DNA from 3 places in the Clostridium omnivorum genome. Region 3 is predicted to be linked to each of the others. Evidence: riboswitches for the same ligand, from Rfam matches in the RefSeq annotation. Region 3 holds a riboswitch; each other region holds the start of a gene.
The links. Region 3 has a riboswitch for S-adenosylmethionine ahead of metK (methionine adenosyltransferase). Riboswitches for the same ligand answer to the same signal wherever they lie in the genome.

Region 1 (6,504 bases), 1.6 Mb from region 3:
ACAAGAAAAATGGTTCAAATAGGGGGGTAACTATATGGGAAAGGTACTAGCTGTGTGTGTAAGTGAAATAAGGGGAATACAAAAAAAGGATATAAGTAAGGTAGAACTAATTGAAAATTATGGGCTTAAGAATGATGCCCACGCAGGAACTTGGCACAGGCAGGTAAGTCTCTTAGCTATAGAAAAAATAGAGGAATTTGAAAAACGCGGTATAGAGCTTGAACACGGCGCCTTTGGAGAAAACTTTGTGGTTTCAGGCATTGATCTTGTTAAGCTTCCAATAGGTACAAGGCTAAAAATAGGAGAAGCTGAAATTGAAGTTACTCAAATAGGAAAGCGGTGTCATTCCAGATGCCATATTTATGATACTGTTGGTGACTGCATAATGCCTAGGGAGGGCATTTTTGCAAAGGTGATAAAGGGCGGAATGGTAAAAGTAGATGATGAGGTAGAAGTTATCTAAAAAACAAATACAATATTTGGTTCCTTAGTGTATTATTAAAATATGCTAAGGAATTTTTTTATTTTTTTGAACCAATTATTATACATTTACATCATTTAGTATGTGATTAGAATTTAACGGAGGTAAAAGCCCTAAATGAGCTTTTACGGGTAACTTGCCGATGGAAATCGGCATGAATAAGTTACCACGTGTTCCGGGTGAAAGGAGGATGATTACTTGATTGAGATTGATTATATTACCAAAGCTCAAAGGGGAGATAAACAGGCCTTTAAATTTATCTTCACAAGCTACAGACAAAAAGTGTACAGGACTGCCTTTTTGGTGCTTAAAGACTATCAGTACGCAGAGGATGTTGTGCAGGAAACATTTATGCAAGTATATTTAAAGCTTGATAAACTTTCAAATCCTGTGGCCTTTGATAAATGGCTTTACAGAATAACTATGAATTTATGTATAGAAGTCATTAGAAAGCATAAGAAAATTTCCTTAGAAGCTTCTAAGGAAGATTTAGATGTAGATAGAGAAAATTTAGTTATCGATATGAATGCGCCTGAGAGCAAATTAATTGAAAAGGAACAGCAGAAGAGTATATTGAAATGTATTTCGGAGCTTCCCGTTAAGCATAGGGCTGTTTTAATTTTATACTATTATAATGACTTTGATGTAAAAGAAATTGCTGAAATTTTAGGATCAATGGAGGGAACAGTTAAATCAAGATTATTTTATGGAAGAAGACTCCTCAAAGAAGCCTTAAAGGCAGAGGGACTGGATATGCCAGAAAACACTGATGGAGGTGTTATGTATGGGAATTGATAACATTATAAGAAAAAGTTTAGAGGATAGTGTGGACAATTTAGACTTGCCTGTGGAAAAGTATGAAGAAATGTTTGAACATATTACTAGTCAGGAGAGAGCTATAAAACGGAGTTTTATTAAAAGTTTATTACAGAGAGTAAATATATTATTTAGGAGAATTAATTATAAAGAAGCTATAGGAGTTGCAGCTTTTGTGATGGTGCTTATTTTAGTACCAACTGTTGTTAAGTATAGTAGAAGCAAGGATATTAATGCAGCTATAGATAAAGATAAGGCTATTAGCAGCGAAAAAAGTGTAAAAGGCTATGATTTTTCAAGGCAGTTAGAGCTGTTAGTGTCTGATATTATTCCTAGGAATAGAGAAATAATTAAAGATGAAAATCAAATAAAAGAGAAGGTGCCATTTCCTATAGAATATCCTAAGTTTATACCGGAAGGTTACAAGTTAGCTAACACAGATATGGAAATTAACGAGGATTATATAGGGAAAATATATAGTGTAGGGCTTGTGTACAAAACAGCATCAAATAATACCTTTATGATAATGCAGATTACTGAAACAGGTAAGCCTGGTGATATTGATAAGTACGAAAAAATAAGTATTAATGGAGTGGATGCATATCTGTATGATCCGAAAATAAAAAACGGAAATATGCAGCTAATGCTTTGGAAGAATGGAAAGTATTACAATGTGATCTCTGATAGTATAGGAAAGGATAATATTATAAATATAGCTAAGTCTTTAGATTTTAATCTTCAGGGAGACACTAGAAAAAGTTATCGAAATGGAACATTTGAGTACTTTGAATATAATGATAGTACGAAAAAGATGGTGCCCTTTACAGTTGATTATCCTAAATATACTCCAAATGGCTTTAAGATACATAATACACAGATAATGCAGCTGAAAAAAGAAGACAAAGTACTCACTATCGCAAGGGAAAATTACAACAATGGAACGGGGAGCATGATAACTATAAGCGAAACTGATGATAAGAGTAAGTTTCAAAATATTACTGGAAAATTCAAAAAGGAAACTATTGATGGAATAGATGGCTGGTACCGTGAAGATATAGAGGACAAGAATAAAATCATACAAATAATATTTTGGGAAAATGAAAAACTCTACTGTGTAAAAGGAAGTAATGTTACAAAGGAAGAGCTAATAAAAGTGGCTAAGTCATTGTAATAAACCCTTGAATATAGACAAATGGCAATAAGAGGATGCTTCAAAACTACATTAAAGTAGTTTTGAAGCATCTCCTTTTTTACACCTTTCAAATTCAGACTTAATCTCCATTAATTTATCTCCATCAGTTAATAGCTTAAGTCCTGTTAGAGCTAGAGCCTTTGCAGCAAGAATTAAGGCATCATCAGCTTCAGTGGATTTTGCTGCAGCACAGAACTCCTTAGTATGCCCTACTAAATTACTTGGACCAATCCTTATATATGGGTGAATTGTTGGAACTACCTGGCTTATGTTGCCTGCGTCTGTAGAGCCTAAGCCCTTAGAGGTTTTACTAGGTACTTCTATCCCAAGTGTTTTCATACTATCTACAAAAACTTCATCGAATTTAGTATTAATCAGCAAGTCATCTACCTTATTTTGAAAGGATATTATATTAACCTTTGCCCCGGTGGCTAAAGCAGCGCCGCTGGCAATATTTTTAACCTTTTCAGTTACTTCGTCACAACCTTTTCTTGTAGAAGCCCTTATGAAGAATCTTGCTTTAGAGTATTCAGGTACTATATTGGGTGCATCTCCCCCGTGGGTAATAATACCGTGAATTCGTACATCGCTAGGTAGGTGCTGTCTTAATGCATTTATTCCGTTAAATAGAGAAATCACTGCATCTAAGGCGTTAATACCTTCTTCAGGACAAGCAGCCGCATGAGCTGGCCTTCCAATAAACTCAAAGTCTAATGGATCTACAGCAAGGGAGGTTCCAGTTACTGAAGTTTGATTTGAAGGGTGAATCATCATACAGGCATCGATGCCTTGAAGCAGGTTATGCTTTACAAAGCTTCCTTTTGCGCTGCCGTTTTCTCCTCCTTCTTCAGCTGGTGTGCCTAAAACAACTATTTCTCCACCGATTTCATCAATAACTTTGGACAGAGCTATAGCAGAGGCTATACTGGTAGTGCCTATTATATTATGACCACAAGCATGACCCAGATTTGGAAGAGCATCATATTCTGCCAAATAACCTATAACAGGTCCAGTGATTTTTGAAGACTTTTTTCGAGCAATAAAAGCAGTAGCATGGCCAGCCACAGCTCTTTCAATGGCAAAGCCATAGCTTTCTAAGGTGTCTGAAAGCAGCTTAGAAGCAAAAAACTCCTGATTTCCTATTTCAGGTCTCTCATGTATTTGATGACTTATCGCTAGGTATTCTTCTTTTTCATCTTCTATGGATGATATAATTCTATCCTTCAGGTTTTCAAAATGATTCATGTTAATTCCTCCTCAATAAAAAAACCTCTTCACATAAAGAAGAGGTCCTTATCAACAAGGATAGTTCCTCTTCTTATCTCTCAAGAATAATCTTGTTGGACTTGGCACAGTATTCTTAAAAGAACCCGCTGCCGAGGTTTCAAAGGGCCATTCCCTCCACCTCTCTTGATAAGAAGGGTTTATTCAGTTATTTAAAAACTATAATAAAACCTGAAAGAGGTATTGTCAATAGATTTTTTTCATATAATTATATATAAAAATTTTTCCTTTTTTTATGTTGACAATAATAAAAATACCTCGTATAATGAATTTCAAGCAATCCGGAATTGCAAAAAAACGAAAATTTAATAAAAATCCTTATCAAGAGAAGCTGAGGGACTGGCCCGAAGAAGCTTCAGCAACCACATGTTTCATTCGCATGCAAGGTGCTAAATCCAGCAGAATTAAGTTCTGAAAGATGAGGGAAGGTGCAAGTTTTGAATCAAACCCTTCCATGGGTTTTTTTTATGCACTAAACCCCTTCTTTCTGAAGGGTTTTTTTATTTCAAGGATGGTATTTTTAGAATACTTGGTATACTGTTATGAACTAATAAGAAGGGGGTATGGTTATGATTTGGCTTAAGGACATCAGCAAGGTTTATTCAAGTAGAGAGCAGAGGGTAGAAGCACTTAAGAATGTTAATTTACATATTGAAAAAGGGAAAATATATGGGATTATTGGATTTAGCGGGGCTGGGAAAAGTACTCTTATTCGCTGTATAAACTTGCTAGAAAAGCCAACTAAGGGTCAGGTTACGGTAAATGGTAAAGAACTTACAAGCCTTACCCCGAGAGAGCTTAGGAAAACAAGGGAAAAGATAGGAATGATATTTCAGCACTTCAACCTAATGAAATCAAGGACTGTTTATCAAAACATTGCTTATCCGTTAAAGAGAAAAAAGCTTGAAAAGTCTGTAGAAAGAGAAAAGGTAATGAAGCTGCTTGAACTTGTTGGGCTTACCGATAAGGTTAATGCTTATCCGTCACAGCTCAGCGGGGGTCAAAAGCAGAGAGTGGCTATAGCGAGAGCATTGGCTAATGAGCCTGAGGTGCTTTTATGTGATGAAGCAACTTCAGCACTAGATCCTCAGACCACTCAATCTATTCTTAGACTTTTGAAGGAAATCAATAAAAAACTAAATTTAACCATAGTAATTATTACTCATCAAATGGAGGTAGTTAAAGAAATCTGCCACAAGATAGCTGTTATGGATTCAGGAAAAGTGGTAGAAGAAGGGGATATTATTCAGATCTTTTCTAGTCCAAAAGCTGAAATAACTAAAGAGTTTGTTTCTACAGTATTCCATTATGATAAAATTTATGAGTTTTTGGGGCAAAAAGAATTCGTTGATGTAATAACTGAAGGGGAGGCTATATTAAAGATTTCTTTTATAGGTGAAAAAACTGGTCAGGCATTTATATCGAAAATATCAAGAAAATATAATGTAGATGCCAGCATCTTGTTTGGAAATATTGAAATAGTACAGGATGTACCTATTGGAAATCTTATAGTTAAATTTAGCGGCAGCAAGGAAGGAATAGTAAAGTCAATTGCTTATCTAGAAGAAAATAATATTCATGCGGAGGTGATTAGAAATGCTACACCATCTTTATACCTTTATGCCCAATGTGGTAGAACTCTTTCCTGATATGATAAAAGCTACTTTAGAAACGCTGCTTATGGTATTTATAGCAGGTAGCATTTCTACCTTGATTGGTATTCCTATTGGAGTAACATTAGTAGTTACAAGGCCAGGACATATACTTGAAAATAAGATTATCTATAATTTAGTTGGTAAGATAATTAATGTATTCAGATCTATTCCTTTTGTGATTCTACTTGCAGCAATAATTCCTTTAACCAGATTAATTGTTGGAACTACTATCGGGATGAAGGGGGCATTAGTTCCACTTGTTTTTGGTTCAACACCTTTTGTAGCGAGACAAATTGAATCGGCATTATTAGATATTGATAGGGGAGTGATTGAAGCAGCACAGGCTATGGGCTCCAGTCCCTTTGAAATAATTTACAGAGTACTGCTAAGAGAAGGGCTTCCAGGGATAATATACGCTTTAACAATTACAACTGTAAGCCTTATAGGCTTTTCAGCTATGGCAGGAACTGTTGGAGGAGGAGGTCTTGGAGACTTTGCAATTAGGTACGGCTACCAGTATTTCAAGACTGATGTTATGGTAGCAACAATTATTATACTTCTAATTATAGTAACGGGAATTCAAAGCATTGGAGAATTTTTATTAAAAAAGTTAAGTCATTAGAAGTAAGGGCGATTAAAGGTATAAATGACCTTTAACGGGTAACTTGTCCATAAGAATCGGCACGAATAGATTACCCCGTGTTTTCGACTGAAAGGAGAAAAAAATTATGAAAATAAAAAGATTAACAACCTTAATTTTAGGAATTCTATTTACAGCTTCAGCTTTAGTTGGCTGTGGAAATACAAAAACAAGCACTATTTCAAGTAATGCTGGTTCAGCAAAAAAGCAAGAAATAAAATTGGGAATAACAGGTGATGACCATAAGATATGGGACAATGTAAAGGAAAGGCTGGCAAAGGAAAATATTGATTTAAAAATAGTAAGCTTTAGTGATTATGTAAGGCCGAATATGGCATTAAATGATGGAGAGATAGATGCAAATGCTTTTCAGACAGTGGCATATTTTGAAAAGTTTAAAGCAGATCATAAGCTGGACCTCACTTCACTAGGATAT
Region 2 (6,504 bases), 620 kb from region 3:
ATCAAAAAAAATAGCCTTTTTATAAATATTTATATCTAAATCTGCTTTTAATGCGTTAGAAGAATCTGTATTTTCAATTTTTATATCGTTGTATCTAATTATCACTGTACCACTCTTTTCTAATCAATATGAATACAATCAGAAGTTAGCTTATATATTACATCCTTACGTTCTACAATTATATTTGTTTTATTTCGAGCCGTTTCATTGGACATGACCTTTTGTAACAATTCTTTAGTAGGATTAACACAAATGGGATTCCCTACAAGTTCAAACATTGAATAATCTCCAGAAGTGTCACCATAAGCATAGCAATATTCTAAATCTAATTTATACTTTTCTGCAAATTTTAATACTGAATTTCGTTTACTACTGCTATCCCACATTGGAATAACCTCTCCAGTATATACCATATCCTTATTCATTTTGTAAATAGCACCCTCATAATCATGAAAACCATGCTTAAGAGCCATTTCCCTTACCAATTCTAACGGACTTCCAGATATAGTAATTATCTTGTGTCCCTGCTCTTTATGCCAACGTATTCTATCCCTTGTAAAAGTATATACTCTATCTCCCTTTTGTGCTACTACATTTTTTGCAATAAATTCAACTTGTGAGCTATGGAGGCCTTTAATTGCTTCAATATATATATCAGCCATCTTTAACAAATAATTGTCATAGTTTCCCTGTCTCTTATCCCACCTTTGATATTCTGGTCTCACTTCATTATACCAGCGTTCAGGTTCAATTATCTCATATTTTACTAATTTTTTAAATATTTCTGCTATAAGTCCTTCTCTATATAGAGTTCCATCAATATCAAAAAAAGCTCCTATATTGTCCATTGTACCCTCCTTCTATATATATCTTTAATACTATAATATTAGATTTATCTGTTAATGCCCATTGTTTCTATAATTCATTATAACCATTTTTGTTGAATCTTTGTAATATTTTTTGCATATCTTGTAATCTGCGCTTTTAGGAAATCCATAAAATAGCAACAAGGTCTAGATTAATTCTAGACCTTGACCTATTAAAATGCTGGAACTATATTTCCATTATATTTTTCTTCTATAAACTTTTTAACTTCAGGAGAGTTCAAAGCTTCTGATAGTGCTTTTATATACGGCTTATCCTTATCCTTTTTTCTAACAGCAAGTACATTTGCATATGGCGAATCTTTGGATTCAATAACTATAGCGTCTTTTGCCGGATTAAGCTTTGCTTCTAGAGCATAGTTTGTATTAATTACAGCTGCATCTAAGTCATTTAATACTCTAGGAAGCTGTGCTGCCTCTAATTCTTTAAATTTAATATTTTTTGTATTTTCAGTTATATCAAGAATAGTTACTAAATCTCCAGACTTTAATTTTATTAATCCTGCAGTTTCAAGTACTCTTAAAGCTCTTGCTTCATTTGTAGGATCATTTGGTACAGCAATAGTTGAACCTTCCTTTAAATCAGCAAGCTTAGTAACCTTCTTTGAATATAGCCCCATTGGCTCTATATGAACTTTAACAGTATAATCTAAATCTAATTTTTTTTCTTCTATACTCTTCTTTAAATATGGTATATGTTGAAAGAAGTTTGCATCCAAATCACCATCGTTAAGTGCTAAATTAGGCTGAACATAATCTGTGAATTCCTTAATTTCTAAAGTATATCCCTTCTTTTCAAGTATTGGCTTTATCTGTTCAAGAATTTCCTTATGTGGAACTGGAGTAGCTCCAACTTTTATAACCTTTTTATCATTCCCCACACTTGTCTTTGCAGAAGTGCTTTCGTTTTTAGCCGCACAACCGGCTAAACCTAAAGTTAAAACTATTGATAGAACTAAAGCTATTGATTTCTTCATTTTAATACCCCCTAGTGATTATTTATTTAATTTTTTATATAAAATATTACCTACGCTTTGAAACAGTTGTACTACAACTATTAATATAATAACAGTATAAATCATGATATCAGTCTTAAACCTTTGATAGCCATATCTTACAGCTATATCCCCTAAACCTCCTCCGCCTATTGTCCCAGCCATAGCTGAGTACCCTATAACACTTATTACAGTTAGAGTAATACCTAAAACTATAGAGGGTAGAGCTTCTCTTATCATTACTTTGAAAATTATCTGAGTTGTGCTAGCTCCGAAAGATTTTGCTGCTTCTATGATTCCCGGATCCACTTCTTTCAGTGCAGACTCTATTACTCTTGCTGCAAATGGAGCAGCCCCGATTGTTAGTGGAACTATAGCTGCATTTTTCCCTATGGAAGTACCGGCAATTAATTTAGTAAGCGGAAAAATTGCAATCATTAGTATGATAAAAGGGAATGAACGTAATAGGTTAATAATAAAATCTAAGGTACTATTTATAATTTTATTTGGCTTAAGCCCCTTTTTATCTGTAACTACCAATATAACTGCTGGTAAAAAGCCTAAAATTACAGCAAATACTGTTGAAACTATAACCATATATAGTGTATCCCCTAGCCCTGGCAGTAAAATTTCTTGAAATATTTCACTAAATGTCATTTTTTATTACCTCCCATCCTATGGACTTGCTGTTAAGGTATTCTATTATGGCGCTACTATTTTCCTCGGAAACATTAATAACTAAACTGCCTAAAACATCTTCTCTAAATTTTTCAAGTTTTCCCCATACAATAGAAAAGTCTATATCAAGACTTCTAGCCATGGAAGTGATTAAGCTGTTTTGACTAATCTCTTTTGAGAAGAAAACCTTTATGTTTATTCCACTGAATGGCAGCACTTCCTCTTCTCCCATAAGATCTTTTAGTTCATAGGTAGGCTTTAGAAATAATTTTTCTACTTCGCCTATTGCTTTTACTTCGCCACCTTCCATTAAAGCCACATTTGAGCATATTTCCTTTATTACTTCCATCTGATGAGTAACAATAATAATAGTTAATTTCAATTTTTCATTAATTTCTTTTAGAAGCTGAAGTATAGACTTTGTTGTTTTAGGATCTAATGCTGAAGTAGCTTCGTCACATAGCAAAACCTTTGGCTCAAGTGCTAAAGCTCTAGCTATCGCTACTCTTTGTTTTTGTCCTCCACTTAATTCACTAGGAAAGCTATTTCTTTTATCTTCAAGTCCAACTAACTGGAGTAAATTGCTCACCTTGTTATTTATTTCAGCTTTTCCATATCCCCAAACTTCAAGAGGAAGTGCAATATTTTCAAAGACATTTTTCCTCTTAAGCAAATTAAATCCTTGAAAAATCATCCCTAAATCTTTCCTAAGCAGTCTTATCTCCCTTGAACTAAGTGTTTTTACTTCCCTTCCCATAACTTCAATATTTCCACTATCATAAGCTTCAAGACCATTGAGACATCTAAGTAAAGTCGACTTACCAGCACCACTATGTCCAACTATTCCAAAAATCTCCCCTTCATTAACTTTTAATGTTACATCATGTAAGACTAGATTCTTACCAAAGGCTTTACTTACATTTTTAACTTCAAGCATTCAGTTACCTCCTTATAAAGCGCAATTATGTACGCAACCGGTTGCATAAATAAATACTAAAATGACACATCGATATGCTGTTCCTGCATATTTTTTCACAAAAGAAAAACCCGAGGAAAACCCTCGGGTAAAAATACGCCTAGTGTTCTCCTTATCTCTCAGCTTACGCTGCAGGAATTGGCACCTTTGTATTGCTAAAAGCAATACCGGTTGCCGGGCTTCATCGGGCCAGTCCCTCCACCTCTCGTGATAAGTACGATAAATATTAAATTTTGCTTTTGTAGTAATTTTTAATTAATAACCATGTATTGATTAATATTATACATAGTAGCTAGTTCAATGTCAATAGCTTTTTGAAAGTTTTTTATACATATCATGCAATTTTTATTTTTTCAATTATAATCTTTTCTAATTTTCTAGTTTGTTTTTTATCCATAGGTTCTACATCTTTAAGTCTGTATGGAATCCCTAGTTTCTCATATTTATGAATACCAAGAGTATGGTATGGAAGAAGCTCTATTTTCTCTACATTATTGATTTTTTTAATTATTTCTTCAAGTTTTTCAATATGCTCTTTTGAATCTGTTATTCCAGGAACAACAACGTGCCTTACCCATACTTTAGTACTAGCTCTTTCTAGAGCTTTCATAAATTCGTCTAGACCTCTTTTAGAGCGACCAGTTAGGCTTTTATACCCTTCATCATCCACGTGCTTTATGTCTAAAAGAACTAAGTCCGTATATTTTAAAATTTCATCATAATATTCGCTAAATCCATAACCAGCAGTATCTATTGTAGTGTGTATTCCCATCTTCTTACACAACTTTAACATTTCTAGTAAAAATTCAGGTTGAAGTAAGGGATCTCCTCCAGAGAAGGTCACTCCCCCTCCTGATCTCTCGAAGTATGGTTTAAATCTAAGAATCTTTTTTAATAGTTCCTCAGAAGTCATTTCAGTACCGCCTTCTGTTCCCCAAGTATCAGGATTATGGCAATATGCACACCTAAGTTTACAGCCTTGCAAAAACACTACAGTTCTAACTCCTGGTCCATCAACAAGCCCCATACTTTCTATTGAATGCACCCTTCCTTTTGTCATAAAAATCCCCTCCTTCTTCTAAATAATTAAAACACCACATGCCTAAGAAAATCTTAGGCATGCAGCATAGTTATTAATTTTGATTGATGTGTGTGTGCTATTTGTTTTATATTTTAAGTGTCTAGCACTTAATTACATTTTTTCGTGGAACGTTCTATTTATAACGTCAGCTTGTTGTGCCTTAGTTAATTTATTAAAGTTTACGGCATATCCTGATACTCTTATTGTTAGAGTTGGATACTTTTCTGGATGTTCCATTGCATCCATAAGTGTTTCTCTATTAAGAACATTTACATTTAAGTGGTGAGCATTTTGACCAAAGTATCCATCCATTATAGCTACTAGATTATTAATTCTTGCTTCTGATTCTTTTCCTAGTGCATCTGGAATTATAGAGAATGTATTGGAAACTCCATCTTCGCAGCATGAATATGGTACTTTTGCTACAGAGTTTAATGAAGCAAGAGCTCCTTCAATATCTCTTCCATGCATTGGGTTAGCTCCTGGTGCAAAAGGTTGACCAGCCTTTCTTCCATCTGGGGTAGATCCAGTTTTCTTACCATAAGTTACGTTTGATGTTATTGTCAACACTGATAATGTATGTTTTGCATTCCTATATGTTGGTGTCTTTTTAAGCTCGCTTGAGAACTTTTCAACTATTTCTACAGCTATACTATCAACTCTATCATCGTCATTACCATACTTAGGGAATTCTCCTACAACTTCAAAGTCTACAGTTATACCATTTTCTCTTATTGGCTTAACCTTTGCATATTTAATAGCGCTTAATGAGTCTGCAGCAACTGATAATCCTGCTACTCCGAATGCCATAAGTCTTCCTACTTTTGTATCATGCAATGCCATTTGTGCTGCTTCATAGGCATATTTATCATGCATGTAGTGGATTATATTCATTGTGTTTACATATAATTCACTAATGTATTCTAGCACCTTAAAGTAATTAGCTTTCACCTTTTCATAATCTAATACTTCATCTGTTATTGGCTCAATCCCTGGTACTACTTTTAATCCTTGTTTTTCATCAATACCACCATTTAAAGCAAGAAGTAAAGACTTACCAACATTGCATCTTGCACCAAAGAACTGCATTTGTTTTCCTACTTCCATTGCAGATACACAGCATGCTATAGCATAGTCATCACCGTAAATTGGCTTCATAATATCATCATTTTCATATTGAATTGAATCTGTAAGTATTGACATTTCAGCACAGTACTTTTTAAAGTTTTCTGGTAACTGTTGTGACCAAAGCACTGTCATATTTGGTTCTGGAGCAGTTCCAAGATTTATTAGTGTATGCAAATATCTATAAGAAGACTTCGTTACAAGTGGTCTTCCATCAACCCCTACTCCTCCTATGGATTCAGTAACCCAAGTTGGGTCTCCAGCAAATATCTCGTTATAGTCAGGAGTTCTTAAGTGTCTTACAAGTCTTAACTTAATAATAAATTGATCAACTATCTCTTGAGCTTCTTCTTCAGTTATTATACCTGCTTGTAAATCTCTTTCTATATATATATCAACAAAAGTACTTGTTCTACCCAATGACATTGCTGCTCCGTTATTTTCCTTTATTGCAGCTAAATATCCAAAGTAAACAAATTGTACTGCTTCTTTTGCATTTGACGCTGGCTGTGAAATATCAACTCCATAGGAAGCAGCCATGTTCTTTATCTTAGCAAGTGCTCTTATTTGTTCATTTAGCTCTTCTCTTAATCTTATAGTCTCTTCAACCATAGTTCCTTTTAGGTTCTTTAGATCTTTTTTCTTATCTTCAACTAATTTATCTATACCATATAGTGCTATTCTTCTATAGTCACCTATTATTCTTCCTCTTCCATAAGCATCTGGAAGTCCTGTTATAACCCCAGCTTTTCTAGCCACTCTTAT
Region 3 (6,504 bases):
TACTCTTTATTCTCCATTTTAGTCCTGAATATCTCTCAAAACTTCTATTATTCTTAATCATGAAATGCACAGCCTTAATGGAACCAACCAACACCACTAGCTGCTTAGCCCTAGTTATTCCTGTATACAAAAGATTTTTGTTCATAAGTAGTGGAGGCCCCATAAATGCAGGCATAATTACCACTGGAAACTCGCTTCCTTGACTCTTATGGATGGTTATTGCATACGCTAAGTCTAACTCATCTAAATACATATTCTCATAAACAACTTTTCTTTCTTCATCAAATACTACAGATATTGTATCGTTTTCCTCATCAATCTCATCAATATAACCTACATCGCCATTAAATACACCTATTCCCTCATTATCTCCATCTCCTGCAACTCTAGTCCATTTAAGCGAATAGTTATTCTTTATTTGCATGACCTTATCACCAGTTCTGAAAATAAGTTCTCTAAACTGCTTCTCATTCTTAAAATTGGCTTTTGGATTAAGAATAGCTTGAAGTTCTTTATTGAGATTAAGCACTCCAAGAGTCCCTTTACGCATAGGCGTAAGAACTTGTATATGTCTTAACTTATTCCATTCCTTATTAAACTTAGGAAGTCTTTTATTAACTAGGTCTATAACCGTCTTCATTATTTGATTATTATCATCATTATTAATAAAATAAAAATCTTTATTTTTTTCATTTAATAGAGGCATCTCACCATTATTTATTTTGTGAGCATTAACAACAATCATACTCTCCTGAGCCTGCCTAAATATATCCTTTAACCTTACAACTTTAATGCATTTACTTTCAATAATATCCCTTAAAACATTGCCTGGACCAACTGAAGGCAATTGATCTACGTCACCAACGATGATTACCCTAGTTCCTAGACCCACTGCCTTGAGGAGACTATTCATAAGCATTATATCGATCATAGAAGCTTCGTCAATTATCACCACATCACATTCTAAAGGCGAGCCTTCGTCCTTAACAAAATCCATAGAATCATCTTCAGCATAACCAAGCTCTAGTAATCTGTGTATTGTTTTAGATTCTCTACCCGTAGCTTCAGTCATTCTTTTAGCTGCCCTGCCTGTAGGTGCTGCCATGAACACTCTCATACCAGCATTTTCAAAAATATCTATTATGCAGTTAATTATTGTAGTTTTTCCTGTACCAGGGCCGCCAGTAATAACTTCTATACCGTTTTCCACAGCTCCTTTAATTGCTTCAATTTGGGATGGTGCAAATTTTATATTTTTATCCTTTTCAAAATCACAAATTTCCTGTTCTACATTTATATTAAGATTTTCATAATTTGTGAGTGCTAGAGTCAATATTTTTTTAGTAACACTAAGTTCACAATAATAATAAGGTATAGTAAATACGCACTGTTCTCCATCAATAATCTCTACTTTTATTCGCCCATCTACAGTACCATCATAAATATTTTTATTAATGTCCTCCTCAGATACTCCTAAAATACTTTTACCTTCTTTTAAAAGCTTATCTAAAGGCATATACGTATTTCCAAGAGCACAAAATTCATTAATAATAAAATTAACACCGCTTTGTATTCTAAAAGGTGAATTTATTTCTATCCCTAAACTTCTTGCAATTTTATCAGCAGTTTTAAAACCTATACCTGCAATTTCTTCAGATAAAACATATGGATTTTCTTTAACTACATTAATAGAGGTAGCTCCAAATCTTTTATAGATTTTAACACATTGATTAGGGGTAACTCCATAGGTTTGAAGGAAAACCATTATATTTTTAACTTCCCTTTGTCTAGAATAGGATTCAAAAATTATTTCAATCTTTTTCTCTCCTATGCCTTCTATTTCTCTAAGTCTTTCTATATCATTGTCCAATATTTCTAAAGTTTGTTCACCAAACTTCTCAATAATTTTTTTTGCTGTAACAGGTCCTATTCCTGAAATAACCCCAGACGCAAGGTATTTTTCTATTCCAACAATAGAAGTTGGTAATAGTTCCTCACAGCTTTCCACTTTAAATTGCTCGCCAAATTGAGGATGAACAACCCATTGTCCTGTAAGCTTTAAACTTTGCCCTTCATTAATATATGGAATAGTTCCAACTATTGTAACTTTATCACTTTTATCTTTTATGTACGCTACTACGTATCCATTTTCTTCGTTCTGAAAAAGAATTGCTTCTACTGTTCCTTGTATTTCTGGCATAAAATCTCTCCCATATCTAATTTGCATTACTCTCCATAATGCAAAAGATATATAATTTTTATAATAATATATAAAATAATGTAATAAAAAATATTATAATTATAGCATACCCTAATAAAATAAATTTCTCAACTGCTATAATATAACTTGCGTTATTTAATAATTTTTTTAATTCTCATCATTGTTCTTTTCATTTTTATGTGTATTACTTAAGGTTATTGACTTTAAACATTCTTAAATCTAAAATAGAATTCGGAGGGGATTTTCATGTTAATTAAAAATTGTAAAATAATTTTTCATGACAGAATAGAAACTGGTTCTGTTTTAATTGAAAAGGATAAAATAAAAGAAATCAATCCAATAACCCAAATTAATACAGATATAATTGATGCAAAAGGTCTCTATCTCTCACCAGGGTTTATTGATGTGCATATTCATGGTGCCGGTGGCTCAGATACAATGGATGGAACAAGGGAATCTATAAACACAATAGCTAAAACCATAGCAGCTTTTGGAACTACTTCATTTCTTCCTACTACTATGACCTGCAGTATCAATGATATACAAAAAGCTATCGAAGCAGTAGCCGAAGCTAAGGCAGCTGGAACAGATGGTGCTAATGTGTTGGGAGTTCATCTTGAAGGGCCTTTTATTAGCCCATCAATGATTGGTGCTCAAAATCCTAATTTTATACAAACTCCTTCTATTGATACCTTTAAAGAAATGGTTGGAGAACATTTAGATTCAATAACAAGCATTACTATTGCTCCTGAAGTAGAGGGTGCTAAAGAACTTATTGAATACCTAAATCATTTAGGTATTGTAATATCTATAGGTCATTCAAAAGCCACTTATAAGCAGGCACTAGAAGGCATTAAACTTGGCATAGGTCATTCAACTCATCTTTATAATGCTATGACTCCACTGCATCATAGAGAGCCTGGAATAGTAGGTGCAATATTCGATACTGATATAACTACAGAAACCATTTCTGATGGAATTCATATTAGTTATCCTTCACTTAGAGTTGCATATAAGCAAAAAGGAACTGACAAGGTACTTTTAGTAACAGATGCAATGATGGCTTGTGGAATGCCTGAAGGAAAATATGCTTTAGGTGGTCAAGATGTATATGTAAAAGATGGAGCTGCGAGACTTAAAGAAGGTAATTTAGCTGGTTCCATATTAACTTTAGATAAAGCTATTAGAAATGTATATAAAAATTCTACTTTTCAGCTTTATGATATAGTTAAAATGGCAACCTATAATGGAGCAAAGCATTGCAAAGTAGCTGATAAAAAAGGCTTAATAAAAGAAGGCTATGATGCAGATTTAGTACTATTTGACGATGACATAAATATCGAGAAGGTTATAATCGGCGGAAAAATAATTAGATAAACTAACTAATAAATCCCTGTGCTAAAAGGCACAGGGATTTATTATAATCTTATTTTTCATGCACATTAGCCGCAAAGCTTTTATCTAGCATAAAAGCTAAAACCGGAAATACAACAAAGAATACTATGGTAATAAACATACCATTAGGACTTGTTCTAACGATATTAACTAGCTTATTAATAAAACCAATTAATGAAAACAATGACAATAATCCTGCTCCAATTGTAATTGCAAGAAGTGTAAAATAAAGTCTTTTATAGAATACACTAGTAGAATGAATAAAAGCTACAAACTTTAGTTTCCATATATTGTTCATATTATTACCTCTTTCGTTTTTTGTAAATTTAAGTACTACTATTATGTGAAAAAAAGCTAAAATTTATTATTACATAAATTTACTACGCAACAAAAATACCCGCATAGCAGCGGGTATTTGTTTAATTAAGCTCTACTATAACAAAGTTAAGTTTCTAAAGTAATTCCTTAATGGCTTCTACTTTATTAAGTCTTTCCCATGGAAGATCAACGTCTGTTCTTCCAAAATGTCCATATGCAGCTGTTTGTTTGTAGATTGGTCTTCTTAAATCAAGATCTCTAATAATTGCAGCTGGTCTTAGGTCAAATACCTTATTAATTATTTCAACTATCTTGTCATCTGAAACTTTTCCAGTTCCAAAAGTATCAACTTCAACTGAAACCGGCTTAGCAACACCTATAGCATATGCTAATTCAATCTCAAGTTTATCTGCAACACCAGCAGCTACAAGGTTTTTTGCAACCCATCTTGAAGCATAAGCTGCAGATCTATCAACCTTAGTTGGATCCTTTCCTGAGAAAGCTCCACCACCATGTCTTCCATACCCACCGTATGTATCTACGATTATTTTTCTTCCTGTTAATCCAGAATCTCCTTGTGGACCACCTATAACAAATCTTCCTGTAGGATTTATATAGTACTTAGTATTTTCATCTAAAAGCTCTGCTGGAACTATCTTTCTTATAACATGCTCAATCAAGTCTCTTTCAATAGTTTCGCGAGTTACATCTGGATTATGTTGAGTAGAAATAACTACAGTATCTATTCTTACTGCTTTGTCATCTTCATATTCAACAGTAACCTGTGTTTTTCCATCTGGTCTTAGATAATCTAATGTACCATTTTTTCTAACTTCACTTAATCTTCTTGCTAATTTGTGGGCCATAGATATAGCAAGTGGCATATATTCTGGAGTTTCATTTGTTGCAAATCCAAACATCATTCCTTGGTCTCCAGCACCAATTGCTTCAATTTTATCCATATTACCTTTTTTTGATTCAAGCGCTTCGTTAACCCCCATAGCTATATCACCAGATTGCTCATCTATAGATGTTAATATTGCACATGTATCACAGTCAAAACCAAATTTTGCTCTTGTATAGCCAATGTCCTCAATTGTCTTTCTAACAACCTTTGGAATATCAACATAACAATTAGTTGATATTTCTCCCATTACTAGCACCATACCAGTTGTTACTGCTGTTTCACAAGCAACTCTAGCATTTGGATCTTGAGCTAGTATAGCATCTAACACAGAGTCAGAAATTTGGTCGCATATTTTATCTGGATGTCCTTCTGTAACTGATTCAGATGTAAATAATCTTCTCATTTTGTATCTCCTTTCACAATATAAAAATAGAAAAACCTCTTCTACAAGAAGAGGAATGTTGTAAATCACATCCTCCTATCTTGCAGCAATAAACTGCGGAATTGGCACCATAGTGTTTTAATACACCGGTTGCCGGGTTTCATAGGGCCGTTTCCCTCCACCTCTCTGGATAAGAGCATAACATAAAGTATTAAATTCTAAATCATAATAGCATAGTGTTTCATTACTGTCAACACCTATAATTCAAGGAAAGCAATAAAATTCATGTGATTTTCCAAATTCTTTTATTAAATTCCTAATTTTTTTATTTCATATAATATATCAATAAAAACTATTTTTTCAAATATGTATGGACATTAAAAAAAACACCTTTCAGTGTTTTTATGGTGGAGGAGAGTGGATTCGAACCACTGAAGACGTCAGCCAACAGATTTACAGTCTGCCCCCTTTAGCCACTCGGGAACTCCTCCATACTGGAGCTGGCAATAGGAATCGAACCTACAACCTGCTGATTACAAGTCAGCTGCTCTACCGTTGAGCCATGCCAGCATGATATTATTTAGTTTTATGTGGTGGGCACAACAGGGATCGAACCTGTGACCCTCTGCTTGTAAGGCAGATGCTCTCCCAGCTGAGCTATGCGCCCACATTAATTTTTATGGTGGAGGAGAGTGGATTCGAACCACTGAAGACGTCAGCCAACAGATTTACAGTCTGCCCCCTTTAGCCACTCGGGAACTCCTCCATATTGGAGCTGGCAATAGGAATCGAACCTACAACCTGCTGATTACAAGTCAGCTGCTCTACCGTTGAGCCATGCCAGCAATATATTTGATTTTGTCTTAGGCACCGGAGCGCCACTGACAAGGAATAGTATACCTTCATATTGATTTCATTTCAACTATCGCAATACGGCAATATAAAAAACCTTCTCTCTCAAACTCTCAATTATTATGTTTTTCTTCCTCTTACATATCAAACCTTCATTTATTTTAATGTATTTAAACATTATCATTACTATAATAGTCAGCAAATTCACAATTCATGAAACATCTTATGAAAATAAGCTTTAAAGCAATCTTTTAATAGCGCTACTTTTTTTCAACTACTTCCATATTTAAAAACTTTCCTGCTACCTCTTTAATTTTTTCGTAATCCTTGTCGGAAAGCCTATCTCTAAGAAGTTTAACAGCATCAATTACTCCCTGCTCACCATCTTCATTATTTATATATTTGTTAATCTTTTCATAGTCGGATGGC

Region 1: another riboswitch for S-adenosylmethionine. It lies ahead of bsdE14_RS11720 (M20 family metallopeptidase); the one in region 3 lies ahead of metK (methionine adenosyltransferase).
Region 2: another riboswitch for S-adenosylmethionine. It lies ahead of bsdE14_RS01050 (methionine ABC transporter ATP-binding protein); the one in region 3 lies ahead of metK (methionine adenosyltransferase).

The regions. Positions count from the first base shown of each region.
Region 1 covers NZ_BRXR01000001.1:2,444,641-2,451,144, forward strand. Annotated here, with positions in the region: gene moaA (GTP 3',8-cyclase MoaA) at 1-30, shown strand, start outside; gene bsdE14_RS11705 (MOSC domain-containing protein) at 35-463, shown strand; gene bsdE14_RS11710 (RNA polymerase sigma factor) at 680-1,276, shown strand; gene bsdE14_RS11715 (DUF4367 domain-containing protein) at 1,266-2,468, shown strand; gene bsdE14_RS11720 (M20 family metallopeptidase) at 2,520-3,734, opposite strand; SAM riboswitch class I at 3,805-3,909, opposite strand; SAM riboswitch class I at 4,089-4,198, shown strand; gene bsdE14_RS11725 (methionine ABC transporter ATP-binding protein) at 4,343-5,422, shown strand; gene bsdE14_RS11730 (methionine ABC transporter permease) at 5,370-6,050, shown strand; gene bsdE14_RS11735 (MetQ/NlpA family ABC transporter substrate-binding protein) at 6,157-6,504, shown strand, end outside.
Region 2 covers NZ_BRXR01000001.1:221,425-227,928, forward strand. Annotated here, with positions in the region: gene bsdE14_RS01030 (ribonuclease H-like domain-containing protein) at 1-105, opposite strand, end outside; gene bsdE14_RS01035 (HAD-IB family hydrolase) at 120-848, opposite strand; gene bsdE14_RS01040 (MetQ/NlpA family ABC transporter substrate-binding protein) at 1,040-1,861, opposite strand; gene bsdE14_RS01045 (methionine ABC transporter permease) at 1,880-2,536, opposite strand; gene bsdE14_RS01050 (methionine ABC transporter ATP-binding protein) at 2,526-3,494, opposite strand; SAM riboswitch class I at 3,643-3,750, opposite strand; gene pflA (pyruvate formate-lyase-activating protein) at 3,868-4,593, opposite strand; gene pflB (formate C-acetyltransferase) at 4,726-6,504, opposite strand, start outside.
Region 3 covers NZ_BRXR01000001.1:843,827-850,330, forward strand. Annotated here, with positions in the region: gene recD2 (SF1B family DNA helicase RecD2) at 1-2,200, opposite strand, end outside; gene nagA (N-acetylglucosamine-6-phosphate deacetylase) at 2,468-3,598, shown strand; gene bsdE14_RS03880 (hypothetical protein) at 3,648-3,914, opposite strand; gene metK (methionine adenosyltransferase) at 4,069-5,244, opposite strand; SAM riboswitch class I at 5,317-5,420, opposite strand; tRNA gene bsdE14_RS03890 (tRNA-Tyr) at 5,629-5,714, opposite strand; tRNA gene bsdE14_RS03895 (tRNA-Thr) at 5,719-5,793, opposite strand; tRNA gene bsdE14_RS03900 (tRNA-Val) at 5,815-5,890, opposite strand; tRNA gene bsdE14_RS03905 (tRNA-Tyr) at 5,904-5,989, opposite strand; tRNA gene bsdE14_RS03910 (tRNA-Thr) at 5,994-6,068, opposite strand; gene bsdE14_RS03915 (hypothetical protein) at 6,336-6,504, opposite strand, start outside.